Regions from separate parts of the Streptomyces achromogenes genome, predicted to be linked through region 1. Evidence: riboswitches for the same ligand, from Rfam matches in the RefSeq annotation. Region 1 holds a riboswitch; the other holds the start of a gene.

Region 1 (7,654 bases):
CGCCGGAGTACCTGCCGTTGCCGCCGGCGGCGCCGACCGGCCCGCTCATCCTGGGATCCCTCATTCCTCTTCCCCCCGGTTCCCGCCGGCTCAGCACTCGATGATGTTCACCGCGAGACCGCCCCGCGCGGTCTCCTTGTACTTGACGCTCATGTCCGCGCCGGTGTCCTTCATGGTCTTGATGACCTTGTCGAGGGACACCTTGTGCGAGCCGTCGCCGCGCATGGCCATACGGGCCGCGGTGACCGCCTTGACCGCGGCCATGCCGTTGCGCTCGATGCACGGGATCTGGACCAGGCCGCCCACCGGATCGCAGGTGAGGCCGAGGTTGTGCTCCATGCCGATCTCGGCCGCGTTCTCGACCTGTTCCGGGGATCCGCCGAGGACCTCGGCGAGCGCACCCGCCGCCATCGAGCAGGCCGAGCCGACCTCGCCCTGGCAGCCGACCTCGGCGCCGGAGATGGAGGCGTTCTCCTTGAAGAGCATGCCGATCGCCCCGGCCGCGAGAAGGAAGCGGACGACGCCGTCCTCGTCGGCGCCGGGCACGAAGTTCATGTAGTAGTGCAGCACCGCCGGGATGATGCCGGCCGCGCCGTTCGTGGGAGCGGTGACCACCCTTCCGCCGGCCGCGTTCTCCTCGTTCACGGCCATCGCGTACAGCGTGATCCACTCCATGGAGTGCGCCAACGCGTCGCCCTCCGCCCGGAGCTGACGGGCTGTCATGGCGGCGCGGCGGCGGACGCGCAGGCCGCCCGGCAGGATGCCCTCCCGGGACATGCCCCGTGAGACACAGCCCTGCATCACCCGCCACAGCTCCAGCAGGCCGGCCCGGATCTCGTCCTCCGTGCGCCAGGCCCGCTCGTTCTCCAGCATCAGCGCGGAGATCGACAGACCGGTCTCCCTCGTGAGGCGCAGCAGTTCGTCGCCCGTGCGGAAGGGGTACTTCAGTACCGCGTCGTCGAGTTTGATGCGGTCCGCGCCGACCGCCTCCTCGTCCACGACGAACCCGCCGCCGACCGAGTAGTACGTCTTCGACAGCAGTTCGGCGCCCTGCGCGTCATGGGCCCATATCGTCATGCCGTTGGCGTGGTACGGGAGGGCCTTGCGGCGGTGCAGGACGAGATCGTCGTTGAAGGAGAACGGGATCTCGTGCGAGCCCAGCAGCCGCAGCCGCCCGGAGTTCCTGATCTGCTCCACCCGCTCGTCGGCGTTCTCCACGTCCACCGTGCGCGGCGAGGAGCCCTCCAGGCCCAGCAGGACCGCCTTGGGCGTGCCGTGGCCGTGCCCGGTCGCGCCGAGCGAGCCGTACAGCTCACAGCGGACCGAGGCGGCGGAGTCCAGCAGGGACTCGTTGCGCAGCCGCCGTGCGAACATGCGGGCCGCCCGCATCGGGCCGACCGTGTGGGAGCTGGACGGGCCGATGCCGATCGAGAACAGGTCGAAGACCGAGATGGCCACGGGAACTCCTCGAGAAAGGGCGGGGGCGCACGTCGTCGGGCGCCCCCACCAGGGAACTACTTGTTCAGGCCGGGGTACAGGGGGTGCTTGTGGGCGAGGGCGGTGACCCGGGCCTTGAGGGAGGCGGCGTCGTACGACGGCTTGAGGGTCTGCGCGATGACGTCGGCGACCTCGGCGAAGTCCTCGGCGGTGAAGCCGCGGGTGGCCAGGGCGGGGGTGCCGATGCGCAGACCCGAGGTGACCATCGGCGGGCGCGGGTCGTCGGGGACGGCGTTGCGGTTGACGGTGATGCCGACCTCGTGGAGGCGGTCCTCGGCCTGCTGTCCGTCCAGTGCCGAGGCGCGCAGGTCGACCAGGATGAGGTGGACGTCGGTGCCGCCGGACAGGACGTTCACGCCGGCCTCGCGGGCGTCCGGCGCGGTGAGGCGTTCGGCGAGGATCTTCGCGCCCTCGACCGTGCGGGCCTGGCGCTCCTTGAAGTCCTCGCTCGCGGCCACCTTGAAGGAGACGGCCTTGGCGGCGATGACGTGCTCCAGGGGGCCGCCCTGGAAGCCGGGGAAGACGGAGGAGTTCAGCTTCTTGGCGAACTCCTTCTTCGCGAGGATGATGCCGCCGCGGGGGCCGCCGAGGGTCTTGTGGGTGGTGGAGGTGACGACGTCGGCGTACTCCACCGGGTTCGGGTGGAGACCGGCCGCGACCAGGCCCGCGAAGTGGGCCATGTCGACCCACAGGAACGCCTCGACCGCGTCGGCGATGCGGCGGAACTCGGCGAAGTCGAGCTGCCGGGGGTAGGCGGACCAGCCCGCGATGATGACCTTCGGGCGGTGCTCCTTGGCCAGGCGCTCGACCTCCGCCATGTCGACCAGGCCGGCGTCGTCGACGTGGTAGGCGACCACGTCGAACTGCTTGCCGGAGAAGTTGAGCCGCATGCCGTGGGTGAGGTGGCCGCCGTGGGCAAGATCGAGACCGAGGATGGTGTCGCCGGGCTGGGCGAGGGCGAACAGCGCGGCCTGGTTCGCCGAGGCGCCGGAATGCGGCTGGACGTTGGCGTACTCGGCGCCGAAGAGGTCCTTGAGGCGGTCGATGGCGATCTGCTCGGTGACGTCGACGTGCTCGCAGCCGCCGTAGTAGCGGCGGCCGGGGTAGCCCTCGGCGTACTTGTTGGTCAGGACCGAGCCCTGGGCCTCCATGACCGCGAGCGGCGCGAAGTTCTCCGAGGCGATCATCTCGAGCGTGGACTGCTGGCGGTGCAGTTCGGCGTCGACCGCGGCCGCGATCTCCGGGTCGAGCTCGTGCAGGGACGTGTTCAGGACGGACATGCGACTACGACTCCTCAGCCGGCGGTGTAGGCGGTGTACTCGTCGGCGGAGAGCAGATCGTCCGGCTCGCCCGTGACGCGTACCTTGAACAGCCACCCGCCCTCGAAGGGGGCGGAGTTCACCAGCGCCGGGTCGTCGACGACGTCCTGGTTGACCTCGGTGATCTCACCGGAGACCGGGGCGTACAGCTCGCTGACCGACTTGGTCGACTCCAGCTCGCCGCAGGACTCGCCCGCGGCCACCGTGGCGCCGGCCTCCGGGAGCTGGACGAAGACCACGTCACCGAGCGCGTTGGCCGCGTGCTCCGTGATGCCGACCGTCGAGACGCCGTCCTCGGCGACCGACAGCCACTCGTGCTCCTTGCTGTAACGCAGCTGCTGGGGGTTGCTCATGGCCTGAATTCTCCTGTACGCGGGGGAGTGCTGATGAAGGGGGGACGGTCCCGGGCACGGGTGAGCAGCGCGAAGGTGCGCGGTGTCACCTGCGGCCCGGGGGCCCAGTGTCTACTTCTGGCGCTTGTAGAAGGGCAGCGCCACGACCTCGTACGGCTCGTGACTGCCCCGGATGTCCACGCCCACGCCCGGGGTGCCCGGCGCGGCGTGCGCGGCGTCGACGTACGCCATCGCGATCGGCTTGCCCAGCGTCGGGGACGGCGCCCCGGAGGTGACCTCGCCGATCACCTCGCCGCCCGAAACGACGGCGTACCCGGCGCGCGGTACGCGGCGGCCCTCGGCGACCAGGCCGACCAGGACGCGCGGCGGCTGCCGCTCGGCCAGCGCCGCCGCCTCGGCGAGCGCCGCACGCCCGACGAAGTCGCCCTCCTTCTCGAACTTCACCACGCGCCCGAGGCCCGCGTCGAAGGGGGTGAGGGAGAGGCTCAGCTCGTGCCCGTACAGCGGCATGCCCGCCTCCAGGCGCAGCGTGTCCCGGCAGGACAGACCGCAGGGGACCAGCCCGACGCCCTCGCCGGCCTTGGTCAGCGCCTGCCACAGCTCGACGGCGTGCTCCGGCTTCACGAACAGCTCGAAGCCGTCCTCGCCGGTGTAGCCGGTGCGCGCGATGAGCGCGGGGACGCCGGCGACGGTGCCCGGCAGGCCCGCGTAGTACTTCAGGCCTTCCAGGTCGGCGTCGGTGAGGGCCGTGAGGATGCCGGGGGACTCAGGCCCCTGGACGGCGATCAGGGCGTAGGCGTCACGGTCGTCGCGGACCTCGACGTCGAACTCCTCGGCCAGGTTGCCCAACTCGTTCAGGACGTTCTGAGCGTTGGAGGCGTTGGAGACGATCATGTACTCGGCCTCGGCCAGCCGGTACACGATGAGGTCGTCGAGGATGCCGCCGTCCTCGGCGCAGATCATGGTGTAGCGGGCGCGGCCCACGCCCACCGCGGCGAGGTCGCCCACCAGGGCGAAGTTCAGGAACTCGGCCGCCTCCGGGCCGGTCACCGTGATCTCGCCCATGTGCGAGAGGTCGAAGAGCCCGGCCCGGGTGCGGACGGCGAGATGCTCGTCGCGTTCGGAGCCGTAGCGCAGGGGCATGTCCCAGCCGGCGAAGTCGGTCATCGTCGCGCCGAGCGAGCGATGCAGGGCGTCGAGCGCGGTGTGACGGGGTGCGGTACTGCTCATCGGTCGTTCGTCTCCCAAGGCGACGGGGCCCCTCCCGCGCGAACGTGAGCCGGGCGCGTGGGGGGACGGCGAGGTCGTTCCTCCCCATCTGTCATCGGAACCTGAGAGGTTCGCCATGACCACCGCTGCGAGCGGGGGCGGGACATGGCTTGCACCGTGGGTGGGACCGCCGGCGACGGCGGCCCGCTTTTCAGATGTGCCTCGCCCGCGCGGTAACGGGGCCTGAGAGATTCAAGGGAGGGACTTGCTCCTTCGGCGCCCCAGCGGAACTGCTGCTGAGGACTCTCCCGCGCGGATTCAAACGGCCGGTATGCAGTTGGCGCGGCCATCATCGCACGGCCCGCCCCCGTCGTGGCAGGCCGGATCTGTAACCGGCTTGTGTCGCTATGCGCACGAAAACGCGAGGCGCCGCGCATTACCTTCTCTTTACGCTCGACGGGGATGAGCACTATCTGGCCCCAGGGGAGGACGATCACGGTGAAGAGGACGACCTCGGCGAGGACCACGGCCTTCGCGGCCGGCTCCGGGATCGCGCTGCCCGCGCAGCCCGGCGCCCGTACCCGGGAGGCGTGCTCCCGGCAGCCCGCGCCCGTCGTCCGCGATCTGCGCGAGCGGGCCGGCCGCAGTCCGCACGGCCTGCTCTTCGGCCCGCGTGACCTGGTCGTGGTCACCGGTCTGCCCGGCAGCGGCAAGTCCACCCTGATGAAGCGCGCGGTGCCCGGCGTGCGCATCGACTCCCAGGACACCCGCGACCGCTGGGACGCCCGGATGCCCCGCCTCCTGCCCTACGCCCTCTACCGGCCGCTGGTCCGCCTCGCCCACTACGCCGGACTGCGCCGGGCCCTGCGCGGCGGCGGGGGCGTCGTGGTGCACGACTGCGGCACCCAGGCCTGGGTCCGCGACTGGCTGGCCCGCGCGGCCCGCCGCCGCGGCGGCGCCCTGCACCTGATCGTTCTCGACGTCGGCGCGGACGCGGCCCTGCGGGGCCAGCGCGAGCGCGGCCGAGGCGTCTCGCGGTACGCGTTCCTGCGGCACCGCCGGGCCGCCGCCCGGCTCCTGCGGTCGGTGGAGAAGGGCCGGCTGCCCGAGGGGTGCGGCTCCGCGGTCCTGCTCGACCGGCCCGCCGCCGACGTCCTGCGGCGGATCGGCTTCACGGGCTGAGGTCCGTCGGCCTCACGGGCAGCGGCGGGGCCGTCGGCACCCGCTAGCCTTTCAGTCACAGCAGAGTGAGCGGTTCTTAGCAGGCGGTAGGCAGATGGACTTCCCCCCGGCGGACTTCCCCGCGGACTTCCCGGCGCAGGCGCACCCCCATTCGCACGGCGGATGGCCCGGCAACGAGCTGGAGGAGGTGCTCTCCGCCTCCCTCGGCATGCCGGGAGCCGGCGGCCGGATCGTGGAGGTGCTCGGCCGCAGCTTCGTCTGGGTGCCGCTCCCCGGCGGCGGCGGCCCGCACAGCGGCCCCCTCGACCTGCCCACGATGGAACTCGACGGCCAGGTGTACGTGCCGGTCTTCAGCTCCGAGGAGCAGTTCCGCCAGGTCGTCGGCTCGCACATGTCGTTCACCGTCGCGCCGGCCGTGGAGTTCGCGCGGGGGCTGCCGCCGCAGGCGGGCATCCTCGTCAACCCCGACGGCATGGTCGGCGTCCCGCTGCCGCCGCCCGCCGTGGCCGAGCTGTGCCGGGCCGGCCGCACCCCGCTGGACGGCCCGGCCACCGGCGGCCGGGTCCGCCTCTACGAGCCGGACTGGCAGGACGACCCGATGGACTTCCTGGCCGCGGCCTGCGCGGAGTTCGAGGCCGTCGGCGTGGTCCGCACCGCCCGCCGCTGCCTGGCCGCGATCGAGACGGCGGACCCGGTGATGTTCGTGGGCGTCGAGCTCTCCCAGTGGGAGGGCGACCTGCGCGCGCTGCCCCTGGAAGCCCTCGGCAGGGCCCTGACGACGGCGGCCGTGCCCTGGCCGGTCAACCTGGTCCTCCTCGACGTCGCCCAGGATCCGGTGGGCGACTGGATGAAGGAGCGGGTCCGCCCCTTCTACTCCAGGCTTCACTAGACAGGTCCTGGCCGTGGGGCCGGGAAGCGGGCCGTCCGGCGAGGCACGGGGCCCGCGCTCTCCTCTGCTCGACCGGGCGGAGCGCCTAAGCTGGACTCCGACGCGGGGCAACTTCTCGAAGGGGCGATAAAAAGTGAGCGCTGGCACTGCCGCGACCGGCTCGGTCGAGCACATGCTGCGCCAGGTCACGCCCGGGCGCTACGACACCTACGAGGCGCTCCTGCGCGCGCTCGCGACTTCCTCCTCGGGCCGGCTCTGGATGCTGCTGTGGCACGGGCAGGCCGGCTCCCCGGACGCCCAGTACGGCAACATGGAGGTCGAAGGGCACGGCTACGCGCCCTGTGTGACGTCCGCCCAGGAGCTCAGCGCCAGCGGCTGGAACCGGTCGTACGAGGTGGTCGACGGGCTGGACGTGGCCCGGACCCTCTTTCCCGACCACTACGGCCTCTGGCTGAACCCGCACGCCCCCGGCGGCGGCGTCGGCATCCCGTGGCTGGACCTGCGCCGGATCGCCACCGGCCTGGAGCGCCAGCCCGCCGGGCCGCTCCGGCTGTCCGAACCCGCCATCGAGATCTCGCAGTTCTACGCGCTGCTCGCGCAGAACGCCCACCGCGCCCAGGCGGTCCGCACATTGCGCCGGGCCTGGGTGCAGCCGGCGCTCGGCGCGCCCTACCTGGCCATCGGGCTGGACGTGTACGACTCCTCCCCGCCGGCCGTGGACGCCGTGCGGACGATGATGCAGCAGTCCATCGGCGCGGTGCCGGACGGGCTGCCGGTCTCCACGGTCGCGATGACCGACGACTACGACCCCGTCGTGATGTGGATGCGCGCCAACGCCCGCCCGTTCTACGACCGCGAGGCGCACGCCCCCGCTCCGGCCCAGGGACCGGGCAGCGGCTACGGCTTCCCGGGCCCGCGTCCCTACTGACCCGCACGCCCGCCCGACGGCACGCACGGCACGCTCGGTCACGGGTGCGGCCCGGTCACGAGGCCGGCGCGGTCACGAGGCCGGCCCGACCGCTGATCGGCCGGCCCGGCCGCTGATCGGCCGGCCCGGCCGCTGATCGCCCGTCAGACGCGCACGCGGCCTCGCGCCGGGGCCTGATGTGTTCCGGTTCTTCCGTGATGTGACGCCGGGCACACGTGAAGCGCGTGGTGCCGCTCTCCGGAAGTCGGACCGTGGCGTTCGGGTAACGGAATGTGCA
Region 2 (7,654 bases), 4.4 Mb from region 1:
CATGCAGAGCTACACGATCGGCCAGGCGGCACGACTGCTGGGCGTCAGCCCCGACACCGCGCGCCGCTGGGCGGACGCCGGCCGCGTGGCGACCCATCGCGACGAGACCGGACGACGCCTGGTGGACGGCAAGGCCCTCGCCGCCTTCTGCGTGGAACTCGCCCGATCTGACGGCACGGAGGACGAGACCCCCCACACCTCGGTCCGCAACGCCTTCCCCGGCATCGTCACCGCGATCAAACTGGGTGACGTGGCCGCCCAGGTGGAGATCCAGGCCGGCCCGCACCGCCTGGTCTCCCTGCTGACGCGGGAGGCGGTCGAGGAACTCGGACTCGAGGTCGGCATGGAGGCGACGGCCCGCGTGAAGTCGACAAACGTACACATCGACCGAGCGTGACCAGGGGCGGCACAAAGCGGTCATCCGCACCAAAAAACCCTTGGGGCCGTACCGTTGACGCCCATGACCTTGAGCATCCGCAACCAGCTTCCCGGCACCGTCACCGCAGTCCACCCCGGCCAGGTCATGGCCCTCGTGAAGATCCGCCTCGACGGCGGGCAGCACCTCACGGCGGCCATCACCCTGGAGGCCTCGGAGCAACTCGCCCTCGCACCCGGTGCCGCCGTCCACGCCCTGGTGAAGTCGACGGAGGTCTCTCTCTCCACCGGCCAGGTCGCCGGCCTCTCCATCCGCAACCGGTTGCCCGGCACGATCACCGGCCTCACCCTCGGCGCGGTCATGGCCGCCGTGCGGATCAGGGTGGACGACGGCGAACTCACCGCGGCCATCACCAGGGAGGCGGCCACCGACCTCGGTCTGTTCGTGGGCTCCGACGTCATCGCGCTGATCAAGTCGACCGAGGTGTCCCTGGCGACGGCGTAGAACGGCGAGGGGCCCCGTCCACGACGGACGGGGCCCACACGCGCTCCGGCTCAGTCCTCGTACGCGTCCAGCGGCGGGCACGAGCAGACGAGGTTGCGGTCGCCGAAGGCCTGGTCGACACGGCGCACCGGCGGCCAGTACTTGTCGGCGGCGGACACCCCGGCGGGGAAGACCGCCTCCTCACGCGCGTACGCGTGCGCCCACTCGCCGCCGAGCGCGGCCGCGGTGTGCGGGGCGCCGGCGAGCGGGTTGTCGTCGGCCGGCCACACGCCCGCGCCGACCTTCTCGATCTCCGCGCGAATCGCGATCATCGCGTCGCAGAACCGGTCGAGCTCGATCAGGTCCTCGGACTCGGTCGGCTCGATCATCAGCGTCCCCGCCACCGGGAACGACATCGTCGGCGCGTGGAAGCCGTAGTCGATGAGCCGCTTGGCCACGTCGTCCACCGTCACACCGGTCGCCCTGGTCAACGGCCGCAGGTCGATGATGCACTCGTGCGCCACCAACCCGCCCGGCCCGTTGTAGAGCACCGGGTAGTGCGGCTCCAGGCGCTTGGCGACGTAGTTGGCGCTCAGCACCGCCACCTGCGTGGCCCGCTTGAGGCCCTCACCGCCCATCAGCCGCACGTACGCCCAGGAGATCGGCAGGATGCCCGCGGAGCCCCACGGCGCCGCCGAGATCGGCCCCACGCCGGTCTCCGGCCCTGCGGCGGGCTGCAGCGGGTGGTTGGGCAGATACGGCGCCAGGTGCGACCGGACGGCCACCGGCCCGACGCCCGGGCCGCCACCGCCGTGCGGGATGCAGAACGTCTTGTGCAGGTTCAGGTGCGAGACGTCGCCGCCGAAGTGCCCCGGCTTGGCGAGCCCGACGAGCGCGTTGAGGTTGGCGCCGTCGACGTACACCTGCCCGCCGGCCTCGTGCACCTGCGCGCAGATGTCGGCGACGTGCTCCTCGAACACGCCGTGCGTGGACGGGTAGGTGATCATCAGCACCGACAGCTCGTCCCGGTACTGCTCGATCTTCGCCCGCAGGTCCTCGACGTCGATCTCGCCGTCCTCGGCGGTCTTCACGACGACGACCTTCATGCCGGCCATCACGGCGCTCGCCGCGTTCGTGCCGTGCGCGGAGGACGGGATGAGGCACACGGTGCGCTGCGCGTCGCCGTTGCCCCGGTGGTACCCGCGGACGGCGAGCAGCCCGGCCAGCTCCCCCTGCGACCCGGCGTTCGGCTGCAGGGACACCTTGTCGTACCCGGTGACCTCCGCGAGCCGCTCCTCGAGCTCCCGGATGAGCGTCAGGTAGCCCTGGGCCTGCTCGGCGGGGGCGAAGGGGTGCAGCTGCCCGAACTCGGGCCAGGTGACCGGCTCCATCTCGGTGGTGGCGTTGAGCTTCATGGTGCACGAGCCCAGCGGGATCATGCCCCGGTCGAGCGCGTAGTCCCGGTCGGCCAGCCTGCGCAGGTAGCGCAGCATCGCGGTCTCGGACCGGTGCCGCTGGAAGACGGGGTGGGTGAGGATGTCGTCGGTCCGCAGCAGTCCGGCGGGCAGGGCGTCCTCGACGGCCGCGTCGAGCGACTCGATGTCGCCGTCCACGCCGAAGGCCGCCCAGACCGCGGCGACCTGGGCACGCGCGGTGGTCTCGTCACAGGAGAGCGCCACCCGGTCGGCATCGACGAGGTGCAGGTTGACCCCGCGGTCCCGCGCGGCGGCGACGGCCTCGGCGGCCTTCCCGGGCACCCGCACGGTCAGCGTGTCGAAGTACGCCCCGTGCACCACCTCGACGCCCCCGGCCTCGAGCCCCGCGGCGATGATCGCGGCGTACCGGTGCGTGCGCCGGGCGATCGCGCGCAGCCCGTCGGGGCCGTGGTAGACCGCGTACATCCCGGCCATCACCGCCAGCAGCACCTGCGCCGTGCAGATGTTGCTCGTCGCCTTCTCGCGCCTGATGTGCTGCTCACGCGTCTGCAGTGCGAGCCGGTAGGCCTTGTTCCCGTCCGCGTCCACGGACACGCCCACGAGACGGCCGGGCAGGCTCCGCGCGAACTTCTCGTGCACCGCCATGTAGCCGGCGTGCGGCCCCCCGAAGCCCATCGGCACACCGAACCGCTGGGTGGTGCCGACCGCGATGTCCGCACCCAGCTCACCGGGCGACTTCAGCAGCGTCAGCGCGAGCAGGTCCGCGGCGACGGTGACGAGCGCGCCGAGCCCGTGCGCCTGGTCGATGAGCGCCTTCAGGTCCCGCACGGCGCCGGACGCACCGGGGTACTGGACGAGCACGCCGTTGATCTCGCGCTCCGCGATCTCCGCCGGAATGCCGCCGCTCAGATCGGCGACGACGACCTCGACGCCGGTCGGCTCGGCACGCGTCTCGATCACGGCGATGGTCTGCGGCAGCGCGTCCGCGTCGATGAGGAAGAGGCCCTTCTTGTTCTTCCCCATACGCCGTGACAGCGCCATCGCCTCGGCGGCCGCCGTGCCCTCGTCGAGCAGCGACGCGCCCGAGGTCGGCAGACCCGTCAGGTCGGCGACCATCGTCTGGAAGTTCAGCAGCGCCTCCAGCCGGCCCTGGGAGATCTCCGGCTGGTACGGCGTGTAGGCGGTGTACCAGGCCGGGTTCTCCATGACGTTGCGCAGGATGACGGGCGGCGTGAAGGTGCCGTAGTAGCCGAGGCCGATCATCGGGGCGAGCACCTGGTTGCGGTCGGCCAGCGAGCGCAGCTCGGCCAGCACCTCGGCCTCGGTGCGGGCGCCCGGCAGGTCCAGCGCGTCGGCGTTCTTGATCACGTCAGGGACCGCGGCGGCGGTGAGCTCGTCGAGCGAGCCGTAGCCGACGTGCGCGAGCATCTTGGCCATCGCCTCGTGGTCGGGCCCGATGTGGCGCTGCTCGAAGGGGATTCCCTGCTCGAGCTCGGAGAGCGGAATGCGGTGGGCGGTCATTACGGAGGCCTCCTGGTCTGACACGACCTTCGAGGGTCACCACGGCGGGTACCCGGACGGCCTCCCCCTCTGTCATCTCAACCTGAGAGCTTCACCGGCCGCCAGCGGACGACCGGCTTTCACCGTCGGTGAGAGCGGACACCGTCGACGCCGTCGGCACCCGCCCTGCTTTCCAGAGTGACCTCGTCCGTGCGGTACGTGAGCCTGAGAGATTCCGGGGAGGATTTGCTCCTTCGGCGCCTCCGGTGGTCTCCGGAGGACTCTCCCGCACGGGGTCAGCAGCCTTTGTCAGACTACCAGCGAGGTCAACGGGCCTCTCGAGTGGCCGCTCGCCCCGATGTGCTCTTTTGTAGTCCTTACGGACGAGCTGCGACCAAGAGGAGGGCCCGTGCAGACCGACATCGATCCGCGCAACCTGATCGGCCGCAAGGCGTTCGACCGCAACGGGGCGAAGATAGGCACCGTCGACGAGGTCTACCTCGACGACGCGACCGGTGTACCGGAGTGGGCCGCCATCCGCACGGGCCTGTTCTCCCGTGACGCCTTCGTCCCCCTGGAGCCCAGCGAGCTGGTCGAGGGGACCCTGCACATCCCGTTCGACCGCGCGCTGATCAAGGACGCCCCCGACTTCGGCGTGGGCCGCCATCTCTCCCCGGAGCAGGAACTCCAGCTCTACCACCACTACGGTCTGGACGTGGCGGCCCCTCCCCCGCTGCCCGACCACGATTTCGGCCGTCTGGCGGGCACGGACGAAAGCTGACTCCCGCAGCCGACAGCTCCTGAACCTCGGACAGCCTCACTCCGTGCCGCTGTCCGGCGCCACCGAGAGTTCCCGCGTGCCGCCCGCCGCCTCCGCCTCCTCGTCCTCTCCCGGTCTTCGCCGCACCAGCGGCAGCGGGTCCGCCGGAGCCAACCGCGGATCGTCGGTGCGGAACGTGCGCACCCGGCCCGGCTCCGACTCCGGCGTCTCGAACCGCACCGTGACCCGGCCCAGCCCACTGCCCTGCACCCACCCGTGTCCGAGCTCGGCATGCCGCACGTCGTGCCCCGGACGCCACTGATGCTCGGCGTGGACAGCGGCGTGGGCCGGCGCCGACTCCTCGGCGGCGGGCTCCTCCACGGGCCCGGCCGCGGACTCGTCCGCCCGCGCCTCCGCGGCCTGCGCGAACAGGTCCTCCTGCGTGAAGTCCGCCAGACCGCTGACGCCCACCCCGAGCAGCCGCACCCCGCCCGTGGTGTCGACGGAGTCCAGCAACCGGGCCGCCGCTTCCCTGATCACCGCCGGATCGTCCGTGGGCCCGCGCAGCGTCTCGGACCGGGTGAGCGTCGAGAAGTCGTAGCGGCGCACCTTCAGCACGATGGTCCGGCCCGACAGACCGGCCTCCCGGAGCCTGCGCACACACCGGTCCGCGAGCCGCTGGACCTCCAGCCCCACCCGGACCCGGTCGTGGATGTCCACGTCGTACGTGTCCTCGACCGAGACGGACTTGGTCTCCCGCTCGGCCACCACGGGCCGGTCGTCGCGTGCCAGCGCCATGGCGTGGAGGGCATGCCCGTGCGCCTTGCCCAGCAGCCGCACCAGCTCGTCCTCACCCGCCTCGGCGATCTCGTCGACCGTGGTGATCCCGGCCCGCCGCAGATGGTCCCCCGTGGCAGGGCCCACCCCCGGCAGCGTCCGCACCGGCATGGGCCCGAGCAGCTGCCGCTCGGTGCCCGGCTCGATGAGCACCAGGCCGTCGGGTTTCGCCTCCTCCGAGGCGATCTTCGCGAGCATCTTGCAGGAGGCCAGTCCCACCGAACCCGTGAGACCGGTGACGGCCCGTATGTCCGTGCGCAGTCTGACGCCGGCGAGCCGTGCGGAATCCCTGTCCCAGGCCGCCTCGCCCGCCTCCAGGTCCACGAAGGCCTCGTCCAGGCTCAGCGGCTCCACCAGCGGCGACAACGCCCTCAGCAGCGCCATGACCTGCTCGCTGATCGACCGGTAGAAGGCGAACCGGGGCACGAGGTAAGCGGCGTTCGGTGCCAGCCTGCGCGCCTGGGCCATCGGCATCGCCGAGTGGACCCCGAAGACCCGTGCCTCGTAGGAGGCCGTCGCGACCACACCGCGGGGCCCGAGGCCTCCCACGACCACGGCCTTCCCGCGCAGGCTCGGCTTGGATGCCTGCTCCGCCTGGGCGAAGAAGGCATCCATGTCGAGATGCAGGATCGTGGGCGCGTTTCTCACATGTCCGATGCTGCACCACACCACTGACAACGACGTCGTACGACCGCCCTCGCGCCCGGGAGGCCGCGTCAGACGGCCCGGTTGCGCCTGCGTGCCAGCTCGTCCGCCGGATTGGGCCCGACGAGCGTCTCGCCGGTGTCGACGCGCTCCCCGTGCAGCTGCGACAGCGCGCTCTCGACGTCCCGCCACACCACGCCCACGGCGATCCCGAAGACCCCCTGACCGCCCTGGAGCAGCGTGTGGACCTCGTCCGGCGAGGTGCACTCGTACACCGTCGCGCCGTCGCTCATCAGCGTCATCCGCTCCAGATCGCTGAACCCGCGCTCCCGCAGATGCTGCACGGCGCTGCGGATGTTCTGCAGCGACACCCCGGTGTCGAGGAACCTCTTGACGATCTTCAGGACGACGACGTCGCGGAAGCTGTAGAGACGCTGGCTGCCGGACCCGTGCGCGGGCCGCACGCTCGGCTCGACGAGCCCGGTGCGCGCCCAGTAGTCCAGCTGCCGGTAGGTGATGCCCGCCGCCGCACAGGCGGTCGGACCGCGATAGCCGATCTGCTCGGACGCCATGGACGTCGTCCCTCCGCTGCTCGGCACGGCCGCCGGTCGCTGCGGAGCGTGATCGGCCGCGCTGCTCTGCTGGGGATACCCCAAGCCCGAGCGCAGCCGAGAGCTTGGGGGAGGGTACGGACCGCTTCCCCCGACACCGAGTCCGGGGGCACCCCCAACCGCACCGTCGCCGCTGCTTCTCACGCCGACCTCCGTCCTAGACCTGCCTTCTCGACGGTAGGCAGTCGCCAGGGGTGCGTCAACGATCGCCACACTCGGCACGCCGAGTGATAATCACCCTAGGAGTGGTTTCCCGCACCTCACCGCGGGGAAAGGCTAGCCGAATGCGCTGAGAAGTAGCCGTAGGACGCTCTCAGTCGCCGCTGGCATTTGCCGAAGAGGGCGAGACGCCCCGCGCAGGTCGCCGCACGTGTGCGCCCCCGCTCGGGTCCCTACTGGTTGCTGGTGCCGAAGTCCTCAGGCGAGATCTGGTCGAGGAACTCGCGGAACTTCTCGACCTCGTCCTCCTGCTCGTCCGGGATGGCGATTCCCGCGTCGTCCAGCACCGTGTCGCTGCCGTAGATCGGCGTTCCGGTGCGCAGGGCCAGCGCTATGGCGTCGGACGGGCGCGCACTCACCTCGACGCCGCTGGCGAAGACCAGCTCCGCGTAGAAGACTCCCTCCCGCAGATCCGTGATGCGCACTTCGGTGAGCTCCTGGCCGACGGCTTCCAGCACGTCCTTGAACAGGTCGTGGGTCAGCGGTCGCGCCGGGGCCATGCCCTGCTGGGCGAAGGCGATGGCCGTCGCCTCCCCAGGTCCGATCCAGATGGGGAGGTAGCGGTCGCCTCCCACTTCGCGCAGCAGCACGATCGGTTGGTTGGAGGGCATCTCGACCCGGACACCTACGACATCGAGCTCGTTCACACAGCAACCCTAGGCCGTGCCCGGGACGTTTGGGTAGTCGGGCCGGGAACGGGCGACCGATCCGCCCCGGGCGAACCGCCCGCTCAGGGCAGGCGCACCCCGAGCGCGGTCTGCACCAACGCCGCGTGCAGCCGGACCGC

What was found. Region 1 has a riboswitch for glycine ahead of gcvT (glycine cleavage system aminomethyltransferase GcvT). Riboswitches for the same ligand answer to the same signal wherever they lie in the genome.
Region 2: it holds a riboswitch for glycine, as region 1 does, so the genes downstream of both, gcvP (aminomethyl-transferring glycine dehydrogenase) here and gcvT (glycine cleavage system aminomethyltransferase GcvT) in region 1, are expected to answer to the same signal.

The regions. Positions count from the first base shown of each region.
Region 1 covers NZ_JAUSYH010000001.1:6,021,003-6,028,656, forward strand. The annotation lists gene QF032_RS27150 (L-serine ammonia-lyase) at 91-1,458, opposite strand; gene glyA (serine hydroxymethyltransferase) at 1,515-2,777, opposite strand; gene gcvH (glycine cleavage system protein GcvH) at 2,792-3,169, opposite strand; gene gcvT (glycine cleavage system aminomethyltransferase GcvT) at 3,281-4,399, opposite strand; glycine riboswitch at 4,478-4,599, opposite strand; glycine riboswitch at 4,600-4,699, opposite strand; gene QF032_RS27170 (AAA family ATPase) at 4,841-5,560, shown strand; gene QF032_RS27175 (enhanced serine sensitivity protein SseB) at 5,655-6,449, shown strand; gene QF032_RS27180 (enhanced serine sensitivity protein SseB C-terminal domain-containing protein) at 6,622-7,377, shown strand.
Region 2 covers NZ_JAUSYH010000001.1:1,646,042-1,653,695, forward strand. The annotation lists gene QF032_RS07455 (TOBE domain-containing protein) at 2-397, shown strand; gene QF032_RS07460 (TOBE domain-containing protein) at 461-880, shown strand; gene gcvP (aminomethyl-transferring glycine dehydrogenase) at 931-3,816, opposite strand; glycine riboswitch at 3,999-4,094, opposite strand; gene QF032_RS07470 (PRC-barrel domain-containing protein) at 4,205-4,576, shown strand; gene QF032_RS07475 (DNA polymerase IV) at 4,613-6,040, opposite strand; gene QF032_RS07480 (MerR family transcriptional regulator) at 6,109-6,792, opposite strand; gene QF032_RS07485 (bifunctional nuclease family protein) at 7,041-7,514, opposite strand; gene ftsR (transcriptional regulator FtsR) at 7,598-7,654, opposite strand, start outside.